3 regions of the Endozoicomonas montiporae CL-33 genome follow, and region 1 is predicted to be linked to each of the others. Evidence: predicted binding sites of a transcription regulator. Region 1 holds the regulator's gene; each other region holds the start of a gene.
What was found. Region 1 encodes FNR, which switches genes on or off when oxygen is low (the NO sensors DNR and NnrR bind a similar motif). Its sites were predicted from a motif close to TTGATNTANATCAA; they were not measured.
Positions count from the first base shown of each region.

Region 2: a site for FNR is predicted at 3,773-3,786, ahead of EZMO1_RS22550 (sulfatase family protein). Genes of this name have one in related genera too.
Region 3: a site for FNR is predicted at 2,917-2,930, ahead of nagE (N-acetylglucosamine-specific PTS transporter subunit IIBC). Genes of this name have one in related genera too.

Region 1 is NZ_CP013251.1:3,662,816-3,668,002, forward strand. Features, by position in the region: gene EZMO1_RS16765 (heavy metal translocating P-type ATPase) at 1-352, shown strand, start outside; gene ccoS (cbb3-type cytochrome oxidase assembly protein CcoS) at 355-561, shown strand; gene EZMO1_RS16775 (sulfite exporter TauE/SafE family protein) at 644-1,363, shown strand; gene hemN (oxygen-independent coproporphyrinogen III oxidase) at 1,529-2,914, shown strand; gene fnr (fumarate/nitrate reduction transcriptional regulator Fnr) at 3,345-4,103, shown strand; gene EZMO1_RS16790 (adenine phosphoribosyltransferase) at 4,225-4,767, shown strand; gene EZMO1_RS16795 (hypothetical protein) at 4,917-5,187, shown strand, end outside.
Region 2 is NZ_CP013251.1:4,887,443-4,892,629, forward strand. Features, by position in the region: gene EZMO1_RS22530 (LacI family DNA-binding transcriptional regulator) at 1-479, shown strand, start outside; gene EZMO1_RS22535 (alanine racemase) at 554-1,822, shown strand; gene EZMO1_RS22540 (sulfite exporter TauE/SafE family protein) at 1,826-2,572, opposite strand; gene EZMO1_RS22545 (TIM barrel protein) at 2,683-3,600, opposite strand; gene EZMO1_RS22550 (sulfatase family protein) at 4,030-5,187, shown strand, end outside.
Region 3 is NZ_CP013251.1:302,188-307,374, forward strand. Features, by position in the region: gene EZMO1_RS01395 (ROK family protein) at 1-656, opposite strand, end outside; gene nagA (N-acetylglucosamine-6-phosphate deacetylase) at 673-1,815, opposite strand; gene nagB (glucosamine-6-phosphate deaminase) at 1,832-2,647, opposite strand; gene nagE (N-acetylglucosamine-specific PTS transporter subunit IIBC) at 3,202-4,572, shown strand; gene EZMO1_RS01420 (IS110 family transposase) at 5,020-5,187, shown strand, end outside.

The sequences.
Region 1 (5,187 bases):
CGATATCTCTCTGGCCATGGGCAGTGCTTCCGATCTGGCAAAAACCCACGCTGACGCGGTTCTGTTATCCAACGACTTAAGCCGTTTACTGGATGCCCGCCAGCTGGCCCGGAAAACACGATCGGTTATTCGACAGAATCTGGCCTGGTCACTGCTCTATAACCTCTCTGCCCTGCCTCTGGCAGCTAGCGGGTTAATTGCGCCGTGGATGGCTGCAATTGGTATGGCCCTGAGCTCATTATTGGTGGTTGGCAACGCCTTGCGCCTGAGCAAGCAGCCTGCTCCGGAACGGCTTCAGGGAACCGATCCCCATGACACAACGGCTGTGCATCAATCAGCTATAAGGGCGTAAACATGGAAAGCCTGTTTATTCTTATTCCTATCGCTGTTCTGTTTATTGCTCTGGCTATCAAGGTCTTTTTCTGGGCGGTCGATAATGGCCAGTTTGATGATCTGGAAGGCCCTGCTCACAGCATCCTTTTCGAAGATAAAGCAACAAAAAAGAGCGCTCAGACTGACACATGTCAGAGTAGTGAGAAAGATAACCACTTACAATCCTAAAAGATGCAAAACACATGATATTTCAGAAAAGCTGTTCAAACAGCTATACCGGCAACAATAACAATACTTCGGAAGTACGGTGATGGAACTTAGCCATACCATGCCTGTTTACCTGACCGCCCTCAGCATCGGACTACTGGGCAGCGCTCACTGTATTGGTATGTGTGGTGGCATTACTTCCGCGTTAAGCCTGTCGCTGCAAGGAAAAAGTCGCTGGCAGATAACGCTTATGATGCTGGCCTATCATATAGGCAGAATTGGCAGCTATGCTCTGGCCGGTTTTATTCTGGGCAGCATTGGCTGGTACCTGGGTGATCTCAGTCGCAGTGTACATACAGCCCTGCGATGGTTTGCCGGCTTTATGCTGGTTGCCATGGGACTTTATATCACCGGATGGTGGCGAGGGCTGATACGACTGGAACAGCTAGGTGGACGGCTATGGAAGCATATTCAGCCCCGGGCCAACCGACTGATGCCTGTTTGCAGTCTGCCAAATGCCCTGGCGCTGGGCAGTCTCTGGGGCTGGCTACCCTGTGGAATGGTTTACAGCACCCTGATCTGGAGCGCCAGTCAGGGCAACGCCCTGCAGTCTGCATTACTCATGGGCACTTTTGGGCTTGGCACCTTACCCTCTGTGTTTCTAACCGGCCTGTTTGCCCGACAGTTAACCGGATTGATTCAGTCCGCTATCACCCGTAATCTGGCGGGATTACTGATGGTTCTGTTTGGTATCTGGGCGATGCCCGGACCTCATCAGAAATGGATCATGTCTTTGCTGACCCTTGCCGGTCACTCCATGTAAATTCTCCAAACCTGACCCTGATCAAACAATTCACTCAACTGTAAATTGTGCTACCTACCTATTGACACATGTCAATTATATAAGAACACCCATTAAATAGACTGAAAGCCTATTCACAAGGTCGATGACAGACTAATGACCTGATAAAAACAATCGAGAATAATTATGAATAACACACCCGTGTGGGATACAGGTCTGATCAGCAAGTACAACCTGTCTGGTCCACGCTACACCTCATACCCAACGGCCGTTCAGTTTTCTGAAGACTTTGATCAAAAGCACTATCAATCCAGTGCCTGGCACAGCTCGGCCACTGACAAACCACTGTCGCTTTATTTCCACATTCCATTTTGTCAGCACGTCTGCTATTACTGCGCCTGCAACAAGATTGTCACCCGAAATACGGATCAGGCGGAAACTTACCTGAAGTATTTATTTAAGGAGATTGAACTTCAGGCTGAACTGTACAATGCAAAGCAGGAAGTACAACAATTGCATCTGGGCGGCGGCACGCCAACGTTTCTGAATGAACAACAGATCAGTGCCCTGATCAATAAAGTGTCTGAACACTTCACACTGTCGCACGGTAACGATATTGACTATTCCATAGAGCTGGACCCCCGTGAAGTAGACTGGCCCATGATGGCAACACTGCGCGACTCAGGCTTTACGCGCATCAGCATTGGTGTTCAGGATCTGGATCCGGTCGTTCAAAAAGCGGTTAACCGGCTGCAAACGGAAGAGCAGATCCAGTCTGTTCTGGATGCTGCACACGCCATGGCCTTCAAATCCGTCCATATGGATCTGATCTACGGTCTGCCTCACCAGACACTGAACGGCTTCATGACCACCATCAATAAAATCATCACCATGCAACCGGACCGGGTGTCACTATTTAACTACGCTCACCTGCCACACCGATTTATGCCACAGCGCCGCATCAGTGAAGCAGATTTACCCGATGCCAGTGTCAAACTACAGATACTGCAACAGGCCACCCGTAAATTATTAGACAGTGGTTACGTGTATATCGGCATGGATCATTTTGCACTGCCCGATGATGAACTGGCGATTGCCCAGGAAGAAGGCACACTGCATCGCAACTTTCAGGGGTACACCACACACAGCCAGTGCGATCTGGTAGGGATGGGCGTATCTTCAATCAGCAAGGTAGGAAAAACCTACGCACAGAACCATACAGACATGGCCGAGTATCAATCAGCCATTGATGAAAACCGGCTGCCTTTGCATCGCGGCTTGAAAATGACGAAAGACGACCAGATTCGCCAAAGCGTTATTAACGAGCTGATCTGTCATTTCAGGCTTGAGCCAGCCATGATTGAACAGCAATACGGAATCGATTTTCCGACTTACTTCCTGTCTGAACTGATTAATCTAAAGCCTTTAGAACAAGACGGACTGGTCTCAGTGACACCCGAAGTTCTGGAAGTAACACCGGCTGGCAAGCTGCTGATCAGAAACATCTGTATGGTGTTTGACCGTTATTTTCAGCAGCAAAATAATGTGAAGCATTTTTCTAAAGTTATTTAAGCTCAGACGTTCAAAGGTTAACTCACTTTAACCGGTTAACCTTTGATTCCCCCAAAAACAGTCAGCAAAAACACCGGCACTATGATCAACTGAAGGCAGAGCCACAAGAATATTCCCTCATCAAATCAGCCTTGCCTGACACGTTTTTTACACAATAATTCCATAGAAGCCCCACAGAGCAACACAACAAAACATTGCTCCTGATGAAACCCAGTACAAACCAGTCGCAAAAAACCTGCTCAAAACCCCAAAAAAGAACAAAACATCCACCAACGAGACTAGGCATTAACCGCAACAAAATGCGACTTGCCGAATTAAGTTTAAAAAACGATCAATATCAACATTCGTAGGTCAACACCGCACTTACACTTTCAAAATATTTTCCATAAAATAGTCAGCGTTTTGCATTTAAAGACCTTGAGGGCACTCGATGACGTCCAAGCCCAACGTCCGACAACCAAGCCATGTGGCCTGCAGGGATTGCAGTCTCAGCTCTCTGTGCCTGCCGCTGGCGTTGAGTGTGAAAGATATTGACAATCTGGATCGCATCATTAAACGCGGTCGTCCGCTGAAAAAAGGTGAGCACCTGTTCCTGGAAGGGGATCCGTTTGACAGCGTTTACGCTGTTCGCTCCGGTGCCATCAAAACCTACACTGCTACTAACGAAGGTGAAGAACAGATTACTGCCTTCTATCTGCCAAGCGAAATCCTCGGCCTGAGTGGTATGGACACTGACGTGTATCCGGTATCCGCCCAGGCTATGGAAACCACCATGGTGTGTGAAATTCCGTTTGAGCAGCTGGAGATGCTGTCTGATGACTTCCCGGAGCTGCGTCGTCACCTGATGCGCCTGATGAGCAAAAAGATCAGGGAAGACCAGCAAATGATGATGCTGCTGTCCAAGAAGAATGCAGATGAGCGTATTGCTACGTTCCTGATCAATCTTGCCAGCCGCTTTCGTCGCCGTGGCTTCTCATCCCAGTCGTTCAGACTGTCCATGTCTCGCAATGAAATGGGCAACTATCTGGGACTGGCGGTAGAAACGGTCAGCCGCGTTTTCACACGTTTCCAGAAAAATGGTCTGATTTCAGCCGTTGGCAAGGAAATTGAAATTCGTGATGCAGTTCAACTATGCTCTCTGGCTGGCGGGAAAGCCGCCGATATTGAGCAGATCATTGCAACAAACTGATCTGATGTAATCGGATTCAGGAGCCTGCCGGATTGTTGAGTACTTATGTACACATCCGGCGGTTGCTTCCGTTCCAGCCACCAAACCTCACATCACACGCACAGTAACTGGTTGCCATTTCATGATCATCGACGATTTTTATCTTAAGTCCCAGATTCGCAGCGTTCCGGACTGGCCGAAGCCCGGCGTTCTATTTCGGGATGTCACCACTATTTTTGAAAACCCCAAAGCCTGGCGCGGCGTGATGGACAGTTTTATCCACCGCTACATGGAACTGGATTTCAGCCATATTGGCGCCATGGATGCCCGCGGCTTCCTGATCGGCTCCAACCTCTCCTATGTACTCAACAAGCCACTGGTTCTGTTTCGCAAGAAAGGCAAGCTACCTGCGAAGACCCTCTCTGTGGAATATGATCTGGAGTACGGCACCGCCAGCCTGGAAGTCCACGCCGACAGTTTGCACAAAGGTGATCGCGTTTTATTGGTAGACGACCTGATTGCAACCGGCGGAACCCTTCTGGCTGCAGTTCAGCTGATAGAAAAACTCGGAGCAAAAACCATTGAAGCCGCAGCCATTATGGATTTGCCCGACCTCGGTGGCTCCCGTCGTCTGCAAAATGCTGGCGTTCCCACTTTTTCTTTGTGTGCATTTGAGGGCGAATAATGCTTCCCGCCACTTAGGAGGCTGTCCGAGAGAGAACCAACCGGTTCTCTCTGTACAATATTTCTTACACTTTATTTCCAAATGTCTGGTGCTTCAGTATTAAGCGGGTGATACGATAAAAATGAATAATGCATAACAAGGATTCAGGCATGGGAATCTGTGCAAAGGAATTGCGCCTCCACGTTGTTCGTCCAACCCTGAAACACCTCCAGATGTGGAGCCCTACGGCTGAAAACCTGTTACTGGGAACAGCTGCACGAGAGTCTGAGCTGGGATTTCATATCAAACAGGATCATCACCGGGCACTGGGGATTTACCATATTTCTCCGCGAATGCATCGAAATATCTGGGATTTTTATCTGGCGAAACGATCAGAACTTTCAAGTCTGGTCAGAGGACTGGCCAGCCAGAGAGAATTTC
Region 2 (5,187 bases), 1.2 Mb from region 1:
AAGATGCCCGCAACCGTTATCAAGGCTATCAGGATGCCCTGCTTGCCCACGGCATTATTCCCGAGCCGGAGCTTTTCACCAAACGCGTTCCTGACGAGCAGGGCGGCTACCATGCAACGATGGAACTGCTCGACCGTAAGGTAGAGTTTTCCGCTATTTTTGCTTACAACGATGCCATGGCAGCAGGGTGCATGATGGCATTGAGGGAGCGCAGGGTTCAGGTACCCAATGATGTATCGGTGATTGGTTTTGATGATACCGTGTTGGCTCACTATCTTAATCCCGGCTTAACCACCGTTCGATATCCTGTAGAAGCCATGGGTGAAGAAGCCGCAACTCTGGCTCTGACTCTGTTCGGGGAGCATGAACCCATAGAGCCAGACTGTGAAGCAATGAGTCAGGAAGAAGTCAATCGGAACAAAGTGACTCTGGAGTTTCTACCGGAAATTCAGGTCAGGGATTCGGTGCGCACCTTATAGACAACAATTGACTTTTACCGATATAGCCAATCTTGTAACATTGTCTGGTTGGTCAGTGAGCAAAGGTTGTAGTCATGTTCTGGTCGGTTGTTTTCCTTCTTCTCATCGTATTGTTATTTTTTGTCTTCAGGCCGGAAGACAAAGGTCAGCCTCACGACGACTATTTTTCCCATCTTTCCAGCAAACTGCCCGCTTCAGTGACTGGTCTTCCCCACATCATGGTGGATCTGGAACGGGTAAACCACAACCTGCTTCAGGTCAGGGAGCATATCGGTGACACCACCAACATCCGCGTGGTAGCCAAGTCCCTGCCCTGCCCACAGCTATTACGCTATATCCTTGACCAGCTTGGCAGTAACCGTCTGATGGTTTTCCACCAGCCTTTTCTTACCCAGATGCTGAGTCAGTTTCCCGGTTGTGACTTTCTATTGGGTAAGCCTTTCCCGATTCATTTGCTGGAAAGCTTTTATGAGCAGCTTCAGCCTGCCCATCGTGAACGCATCAAACAGATTCAGTGGCTGATTGATAAGCAAAGCCGACTGGAGCAATACCTGCTGTTTGCCAGACAGAACCGTCTGAAATTAAGAGTCAGTATCGAGCTGAATATTGGTCTGCACCGAGGCGGGGTTGCCAGCCCGGAGCAGCTGGCGGCCATGCTCAGCCTTATTCGTGCTAACCGGGATCATCTGGAACTGTCCGGATTTATGGGGTACGAGTCACATATTGCCAAGGCACCGCTGGCCTCAATGCGAATCAATGCACGCCTGAGGGCACAGGAAATCTACGACGAATACGTTGCCCTGTTACGCACCGATTTTCTTGACCTCTATGGTTCGAATCTTTGCTTTAACTGCGCTGGCAGCAAAACCTATCAGCTTTATCCTATGGAAAATCGTGGCGCAATAAACGACATCAGCATTGGCTCTGCTTTTGTGCAACCCATGAGTTTTGATCTGCCTACTCTGAAACACCACCAGCCAGCACTGTTCATTTCCACACCGGTTCTGAAAAAACAGGAAGGCCTGACCATTCCCTACATCGAACGATTCACACGCCTGCTATCGTGGTTTAACTACAACTTCCGACAAACCTTTTTTATTAACGGTGGTTGGTGGAAAGCCAGTCCCCTGTCGCCACAGGGATTAACCAACAGCACGCTGTATGGTCGCAGCACCAATCAGGAAATGCTCACCAGTTCTGACAGCACGCAGTTGTTTGAAGACGAACTGGTATTTTTACGACCACACCAGAGTGAGCGGGTTATGCTGCAATTTGGCAAGCTGCTGGTCATTCGAAATCAACAGCTTCAGGATACCTGGGAAACGTTTGATCTGACTTACTGACGTTTAAAATGCATCAATAATCAGCTTTATACCAGTTATAAAAAGACCGGTATAAAGCACCCGATAAAAAATATCTTCACGAATACGGTGTACCAGCTTCATGCCTGCATAAACGCCAATCGGGCACAGTGGTAACAGCATAGCCGACAGTTTAAGATTGCTGAGAGTCAGCTCACCCAACCCGTCATAGGCAACCATTTTCGACAGATTAACCACACCAAAAAAGATGGCTGATGTGCCAGCCAGTATCTTTTTATCCAACTTCAGCGGCAACATATAAACGCTCAGCGGGGCACCCCCGGCATGAACGCCAAAACTGGAAAAACCACTGACTGTTGCCCAGAAAATGCCCTTCAGACGACTCGGTTTGCCCGGCTTGGTATTTCTGGAAAAAAACTGATGACAACAAAACAATATGGCTATGCAGCCAACAAGAAAGCGTATGGCACTTTCCGGTAACTGGTAAAATATCAACCAGCCAAGACCGACCCCGGCCAGACCGGGCAACAGAATAATTTTAAGAATATGCCAGTCAACAAAACGTCTCCAGCCCCATATGGCAAACAGATCCATGATTAACAGCAGCGGTAACAGAATGGCTGCGGCCTGAACCGGAGAAATGACCAGAGACATCAGGGGAACCCCCATAACGCCCATGGCGCTGCCCAATCCCCCTTTGCCCAGAGCAGAAATGAGAACTGCCGGTACGGCCACTAACAAAAATGGAACCAGAGGTACGCTAAAATCCATACTCACTCCATTAACAGCCCCTAAAAAAGAGCCGTGTTGATTTCACACGGCTCATATGAGGAGGCTGTCCGAGAATAGACCGCCTCCTGACAACCCGAAAAACTATCCGATCAGAAACCGAGTTCTCTAAGATAGTTCAGACTTCGGCGGGCATCTTCAAAAGGACTGATTTCCGAACCGGGATCACGAAGCTGCTGCAGAGTTATCCAACCCTCGTATTCAACACGATCAAGTGCTTCCTTGATGGCGCGATAATCCAGATCGCCTTCGCCCACAGAGCGCATTACTCCAAAGTCGCAGGCATTCTTAAAGCCAACCATCTGGCTGTTCAGGCAATACTCGAGACGCTGGTTGCAGACATCTTTAAAGTGCACATGCTCAAGCCGGAAGGTACATTCTTTCATCCATTCGGCAGGCTCCATACCCGCATACGCAAAGTGTCCGGTATCCAGACAGAGACCGGCCTTTTCATAGGGCACATCATCCAGCATCCGGGAAATTTCATCATCAAACTCCAGATAGCTACCGGCATGTGGATGAACCACCGCTCGAATGCCGTAGTCGTACATAGCAATATCAGCGATACAGCGAATCGTTGACATCATGGTGCGCCATTTCGGTTTTTCCAGTCTTGGTGCCTGTTCGCTGATACCGGCAAAGCGTTCTCGCATGTCATTGACCGCATCAACGATCACGAGCTGCTTAGCCCCAACTGAATGCAGCAGCTGGCAAACTTTCCTTGTTTTCGACAGAGTTTCCTCAAGACGGGTGCGATCCCACAACTGCTCATACACCCTGCCCGAGATCACGGACATTCCCCGTATCCCCAGTTCATCTTTCAGCATACTGCCATCGGTTGGGAAGTAACCATAAGGCCCAAGCTCAATACTGGAATAACCCGCTTCTGATGCTTCCTGCAAAAGATCGCGCCATACAGGGCTATCCGGACACTGTGGATTACCTACACCCCAGGAACAGGGCGCAGCGGCAAAGCGGTAACGATCGTGTTTTTTAGTTGGACTTATCATGATCAGGTTCCTGCCTGTAGTTAATAATTCCTAATGGCATGGCACTTTTGACAGGAACAATCCTTTGCTGCCAGAAAACCCGCTGTTTCGCAGCGGTTTCGCTGTACTGCCAAACGGTTGTGTAACTGTGCCTGAAATCCGGCAACAGTCGAACACAGCCATGACCTTCTGCCTGATATATATCAGATGGTGTTTATTACAGACATTGATATTGGACATTCTTTCTGTCGTTTATTGACATATCCGCACACAAAAGCACGACACATTTATCGGTTAGCTTTAACAAAGGGTTTAACTGGCGGTTTTATAGTCAATAGTCGTATAAAATCACTCCGTCGTTGACCTGAGTCAGTCTAATTAAATTGAATAACGCCGATGATCGAAACGTTTCGAACAGTTATTAACCACTCTACAATCTGCTGACTGATTATGCCTTCCACCTTTCCTGCCAAACCTGACACAGACAGACCCAATATCATCTACATCATGTCTGATGATCATGCAGTCAGAGCCGTCAGTGCCTATGGCAGTGATATTGCCCATCTGGCTCCGACGCCAAACATTGACCGAATTGCCCGTAATGGGGTGCGTTTTGACGAATCCTTTGTGACTAACTCTTTGTGCGGCCCGTCTCGCGCGGCTATGTTTACCGGAAAATTTGGTCACAAAAACGGGTTTAATCATAATGGTCAGCTGTTCGATGGTTCGCAGGATGTCTGGCCACGCCTGCTGAAAGAGGCTGGATATACGACAGCCGTTATTGGCAAATGGCATATCAACCTGACGCCCGACGGCTTTGACTTTGATCACTGGGAAGTTCTCAATGATCAGGGGGAATACTACAACCCGGACTGGATTACCAAAGAAGGCGTTCAGAAGGAGATGGGCTACACCACCGACCAGATCACCAACAAAACCCTGAACTGGCTCGATCAACAACGCGATAAGTCCAAACCTTTTGCTCTGGTCATGCATCATAAGGCGCCACACAGGAACTGGATGCCAGCTCCACGCCACACCCGCGCTTTTGAACAGGTAGAGTTTCCGATACCGGACAACTACTTCGACACTTACGAAGGCCGGGTGGCTGCACAAATGCAAACCATGAACATCTATCGCGATGCCCAGGAAGGGCACGACCTGAAAATGACCACTGCCGTTGGTGAAGCAGAATGGCGCGAAGATATATGGCCTCACCTGTTGCAACGAATGACACCGGAGCAACGTGCACAATGGGATGCCGCCTATCAGGAGCGAAATGATGCCATGAACGCGAACGAGACAAACTGGTCCGATGAAGTGATGGCTATCTGGAAGTATCAGCGTTATCTGCAGGACTATCTGGCGACAATTAAGTCCGTGGATGAGTCGGTTGGTGAAGTGCTGGACTACCTTGAGGTGAACGATCTGGCAGAAAACACCATTGTCGTTTACACGTCAGATCAGGGCTTCTATATGGGAGAGCACGGCTGGTTTGATAAACGCTTTATGTACGAAGAATCATTCCGCGCTCCCTTGCTGATGCAATATCCGGCAAGAATCAGAGCAGGAACAGTAGTCAGTCAACTGGTACAGAATATCGATTAC
Region 3 (5,187 bases), 2.1 Mb from region 1:
CCGTTATGAACCCTGACGTATAAATTATTATCAGAACCTTTGGCAGCACCAAACTGGTGTTCTGCCAATGTCATTGAGGCAATGGAGTTACCCAGATAACAGGGAATACCGGTTGCATCACTGACCTGCTGCGCAAGCGGCCAGTCCTGCACATCGATGTGAGGCGTGAATTTTATGATGCCGTCGGCTGCATCCACGACGCCGGGCAGTGTCAGGCCAATACCGGCAATACGGTTGATCTGCTCAGCATGCTTTGTCTGGAAATCCAGCAACTCGGTGATAATTTGTCTGCCCAGATCGTCCTGATTCAATTTCTGAATGGGCGTTGACTGTTTGGCCAACAAGTTGCCATTGATATCACACAAACCAATATGAATATGTTTACGGCCAGCGCGGGCGGCAAGGATTTGCAACACCTCCATTTTAGGAGACAGGGAGGTTGCCTTTCTTCCGCGTTCAGATTGCTGCCGGTCTACCTCGTGCACCAAACCCTGCTCAACCAGAAACTTGGTGATACGGGTGACACTGCCTCCGGCAAGGTTACACTCCCGGGCAATCTGAACTCTGGAAATTCCGTTCGCATTGACAATGGTTTTGTAAACAGCGGTGATATTTCGCTGTTTTACAAAGTCCATATTGGCAATCATATTCGTCATAACAGTTAAAAAAGTCTCAGGTCTGCCTGGTCATTATCAGGCGTCCACCACTGGCTGTGCCTGTCACGTTATAGCTTTTATCAAGCACAACAAGGTTCGCATAGCTTCCAACCCGAATAGAGCCCATCACCTCGGTTAATCCAATGGCATTGGCAGGGTTTCGGGTGGCCATGCTGACAGTATCAGTTTCGGAAATGCCCTGGGCGATGCAGTTACGTACCGCTTCAGCCATCGTCAGGGCTGAACCGCCCAGTGTACCATCTTTGTTAGTACACATGCCGTTAGCGTGATAAACCGTTTGCCCGCCAAACGAGAAGGATTCAATATCCGATCCGGCTGCCGCCGCTGCATCGCTGACCAGAACCAGGCGGTCTTTCAGAAGCTTCTGGCTGAGTCTCAGGTTGTTCCAGTCCAGATGATAACCGTCAGCAATAATACCTGCTCCCAGAGATTCGCCACAAAGCACTGCGCCCACCACACCCGGCTCCCGATTCTGCATCTGGCTCATTGCATTAAAAAGGTGTGTGACGAAAGAAGCTCCCGCCTGTTCTGCTTCACGAACCTGTTCCAGAGTCGCATCACTATGCCCAATGGCAACAATAATGCCTGCCTGATTCAATTGTCTGATGTCAGATGATGAGCAGACTTCGGGCGCCAGAGTCATCATTGTGATCACATCGGCATTGTTACAGAGAAAGTCGATCATTTCAGATGAAGGCTGTCGTATATAACGTTCATCATGAATGCCCTTTCTGAGCTTGTTAATGTAGGGGCCTTCAATATGCAGTCCGGGTACCCGATCAGGGTGTTTATCTTTATACCGTCTGGCAACGTCAACAGCTTTAACCATGTCTTCATCGCTGCAGGTGATTAATGTAGGCAGAAAACTGGTACACCCGGAGCGCAGGTTGGTGTCGTGCATGATATCCAGCGTTGATTCCGATATATCGTCGTTGAAAAGCACACCACCACAGCCGTTTATCTGCAAGTCGATAAAACCGGGAGCCAACACGCTTCCCTTTAAATCGATGGTTTCAATACTGGTGTCTTCCGGAGCATCAGGGCTGACCTGCTCTATCAATCCGTCAGAGACAACAATCGTTTTTATGTTGCTCTTGCCGGAATCTGTTACCCCGTCCGGAAGTATAAAGTTGGTCAATGCATATCTGACGTTTTTATACAGCATAACGGCTCATTTCCCTGATGTTTTTAGCTTCAATATCTTCAAAGTAACGGAGTGTTTTGACTTTTAATTCCATGGTGGCGGCTTCGTCACACACCAGTATGGATCGGGGATGAAGCTGCATGGCAGAGACGGTCCAGAGGTGGTTTACAGAGCCTTCAACGGCAGCATGAACAGCCCGACTCTTGTCAGCGCCGGTGGCAAGAATAATCACCTCTCTGGCATCTAGCAAGGTTGCCACACCGATGGTTAATGCCAGTTTAGGCACCTGAGTTATATCACCATCAAAAAATCGCGCATTCGCCCGGCGGGTGTCTTCCGTCAGGGTTTTGATACGTGAACGGGACGCCAGTGATGAACCGGGTTCATTGAACGCAATATGCCCATCCCTTCCTACTCCGCCGAGAAATAACTCAATGCCACCGAACGATGAAATCGTTTCTTCATAAGCAAGGCATTCCTGATCCAGATTGTCTGCATTGCCGTTAAGAAAGTGGATATTTTCAGCAGGCAGGTCAATGTGACTGAATAACTGGTTTTCCATGAACTGTCGATAACTTTCGGGATGCCCTGCAGGCAAGCCAACGTATTCATCCATATTGAATGTTACAACATGCTTAAAGCTCACTTCGCCTTCCTTGTATAACCGAATAAGCTCCTGATAGGTGCCTATCGGCGTACCACCGGTTGGCAGCCCCAATACAAAAGGTTTCTGCTCAGTAGGTTTGAACTGCTTAATTCGATTAACGATATAGCGAGCTGTCCAGAAGGCTGTTGTTTCCGGTGTTTTTAATGGAATAAGTCGCATAAAGGTTCCCTGTTTAATAAGCAGTCTGGCATTTATTGTTAAGTGACCAACAGCTTGGAAGCTTGGATCTCAATATGCGAAAGCATGCATCAGACCGATATATTTTTCAATGTAAAATATATCGGTCTATCAAAAAAGGCGTTCTTGCACAAACAACAACTCGTTGACTACTATTCCTCTTCTTTTTCTACTGAACTTGTGATTAATGCTCACAAACCAACCAGAATCAGCTGGTTTTATGATATTTCCTTAACGAAGCAACGGGTTTATTGATACATGTCAAAAGACACAACCAATAGGAAACACAATTTAATTTACAACGTAAAATAATTCTTTATGATCACCATTAAGGGATTTAACGATCGGATCTGTTACTTCCTGTCAACCTGAGAGCAGCAAGCAAAATGGGACACTGTGTGGTGCTATTGCTCGTCTGGTTTTCTTTGATCAATGACCTGTAAAACAGGTATCAACCACATTGTGAACAAGAAAAAACAGGTTGCCATTCAACCAACAAAAACTCTAGCAACTGACTCCAATAAAGAGACGACCACATGAATATTCTCAACTATATGCAAAGGCTCGGCAAAGCATTGATGCTCCCTATCGCCACCTTGCCTGTTGCTGCCCTGTTACTTCGTATTGGCCAACCGGATCTGCTGAATATAGCTTTCATGGCAGAAGCCGGTAACGCTGTTTTCAGTAACCTGCCTCTGTTGTTTGCCATGGGTATCGCAGCCGGTCTTGCCAAAGACGACGCGGGTTCTGCTGTTCTGGCGGGTGCTGTTGGTTACTTTGTTCTGACTGCTGCGGCAAAAACCATTAATGCCGACATTGATATGTCATTCTTTGGCGGCATCATCGCCGGCATCATCGCCGGACACAGTTACAATAAATTCCATACTGCCGAACTGCCTTCTTATCTTGCCTTCTTTGGAGGTAAACGACTGGTTCCTATTATGACCGGTTTGATTGCCCTGGCGGTTTCGGTAGTGGCCGGTTATGTATGGCCATCCATTCAAAGTGGCATTAATGCCTTTGCCATGGGCGTATCCGAGTCCGGCCCTATTGGTCAGTTCTTCTATGGCGTTCTGAACCGTGGCTTGATTCCTGTGGGCCTGCACCATGTTGTGAACTCTGTGTTCTGGTTCGGTCTGGGTGAGTTCACCAACGCTGCCGGTGAAATTGTAAATGGCGACCTGCCACGCTTCTTTGCAGGCGATCCGACTGCCGGTGTCTTCATGGCAGGTTTCTACCCTGTAATGATGTTTGGTCTGCCCGCCGCTGCTCTGGCTATGTACCTGACAGCTCATAAAAAAAACCGTGCGAAAGTCGGCGGGGTTCTGTTCTCTGTAGGTCTGACTGCTTTCCTGACCGGTGTTACCGAGCCTCTGGAATTCCTGTTTGTGTTCCTGGCTCCCGCACTTTATGCCGCTCACGCTGTACTGACAGGCCTTTCACTGGTAGTCACTAATGCCATGGGAGTCCTGCACGGCTTCGGATTCTCTGCCGGTGCCTTTGACCTTCTGCTGAACTGGGGACTGGCAACTAACCCTGTCACTCTGGTTCTGATCGGGCTTGCCTTTGCCGCCATCTACTTCTGCACTTTCTACTTCGCCATTAAGGTCTTCAACCTGAAAACCCCTGGTCGTGAAGACGAAGAAGTGGTTGAAACCATCAAGGTGGATGCTTCCGAACGCGCTGATCACTACATCACCATGCTGGGCGGAAAAGATAACCTGAAAGAAGTCGGTGCCTGCATTACCCGCCTGCGACTGACTCTGAAAGATTCCAACCGTGTGGATGAAGCCGGACTGAAAGCGCTTGGCGCGAAAGGCATCGTTCGCCTTAGCAGCAGTAGCCTGCAAGTCATTCTCGGACCACAGGCCGAAATCATTGCCGGTGAGATTAATCTCCAGTTGTAATCACCTGATAAGACAAGCTCTGCCCCCTCGCAGGGTTTGTCTCTTTGCTTCTTGCTAATAACCTCAAATTGTCATGACCACATCTCCGGCCACCCCGCACTATGAAAATAATGTTCTGCCACAATGCAACTGAAGCAGAGCCTGACAGTGGTCGATGTTTTTGCAGTGGCTTTTAGACCCTGAACTCAAATTGACCTGGGCTGGATCGTTCGCACCCTCGCTTATCTCATGATTCAGAGCTGGCACCATCAGGTTCCACCTCTGGAACATTGAATGCACGGCAAACAGCCCTTTTCTCCAAGTGAGATTATGGCGATCCGATTCAGTCCGTCAGGCTCTGCCGTTCCTCCGTGAACGTTTGGAGCATAGATGATGCAAACGATTGTGAAAAACTGTGCAGGCATTGATGTCCACAAAATGATGGTCATGGTTGCCGTTCGCAAAGAAATGCCTGAGGGTGATACTCAGGTGCTTACCCGTGAGTTTGGTACTTTCCGCAAAGATCGGGAGTTAATGTGCCAGTTCCTTCAGCAGCACCAAATTGATCTTGTGGTGGTGGAAAGCACGGGGGTTTACTGGAAAAGCATTTATGCATCCATTATTGGCTTTGGTTTG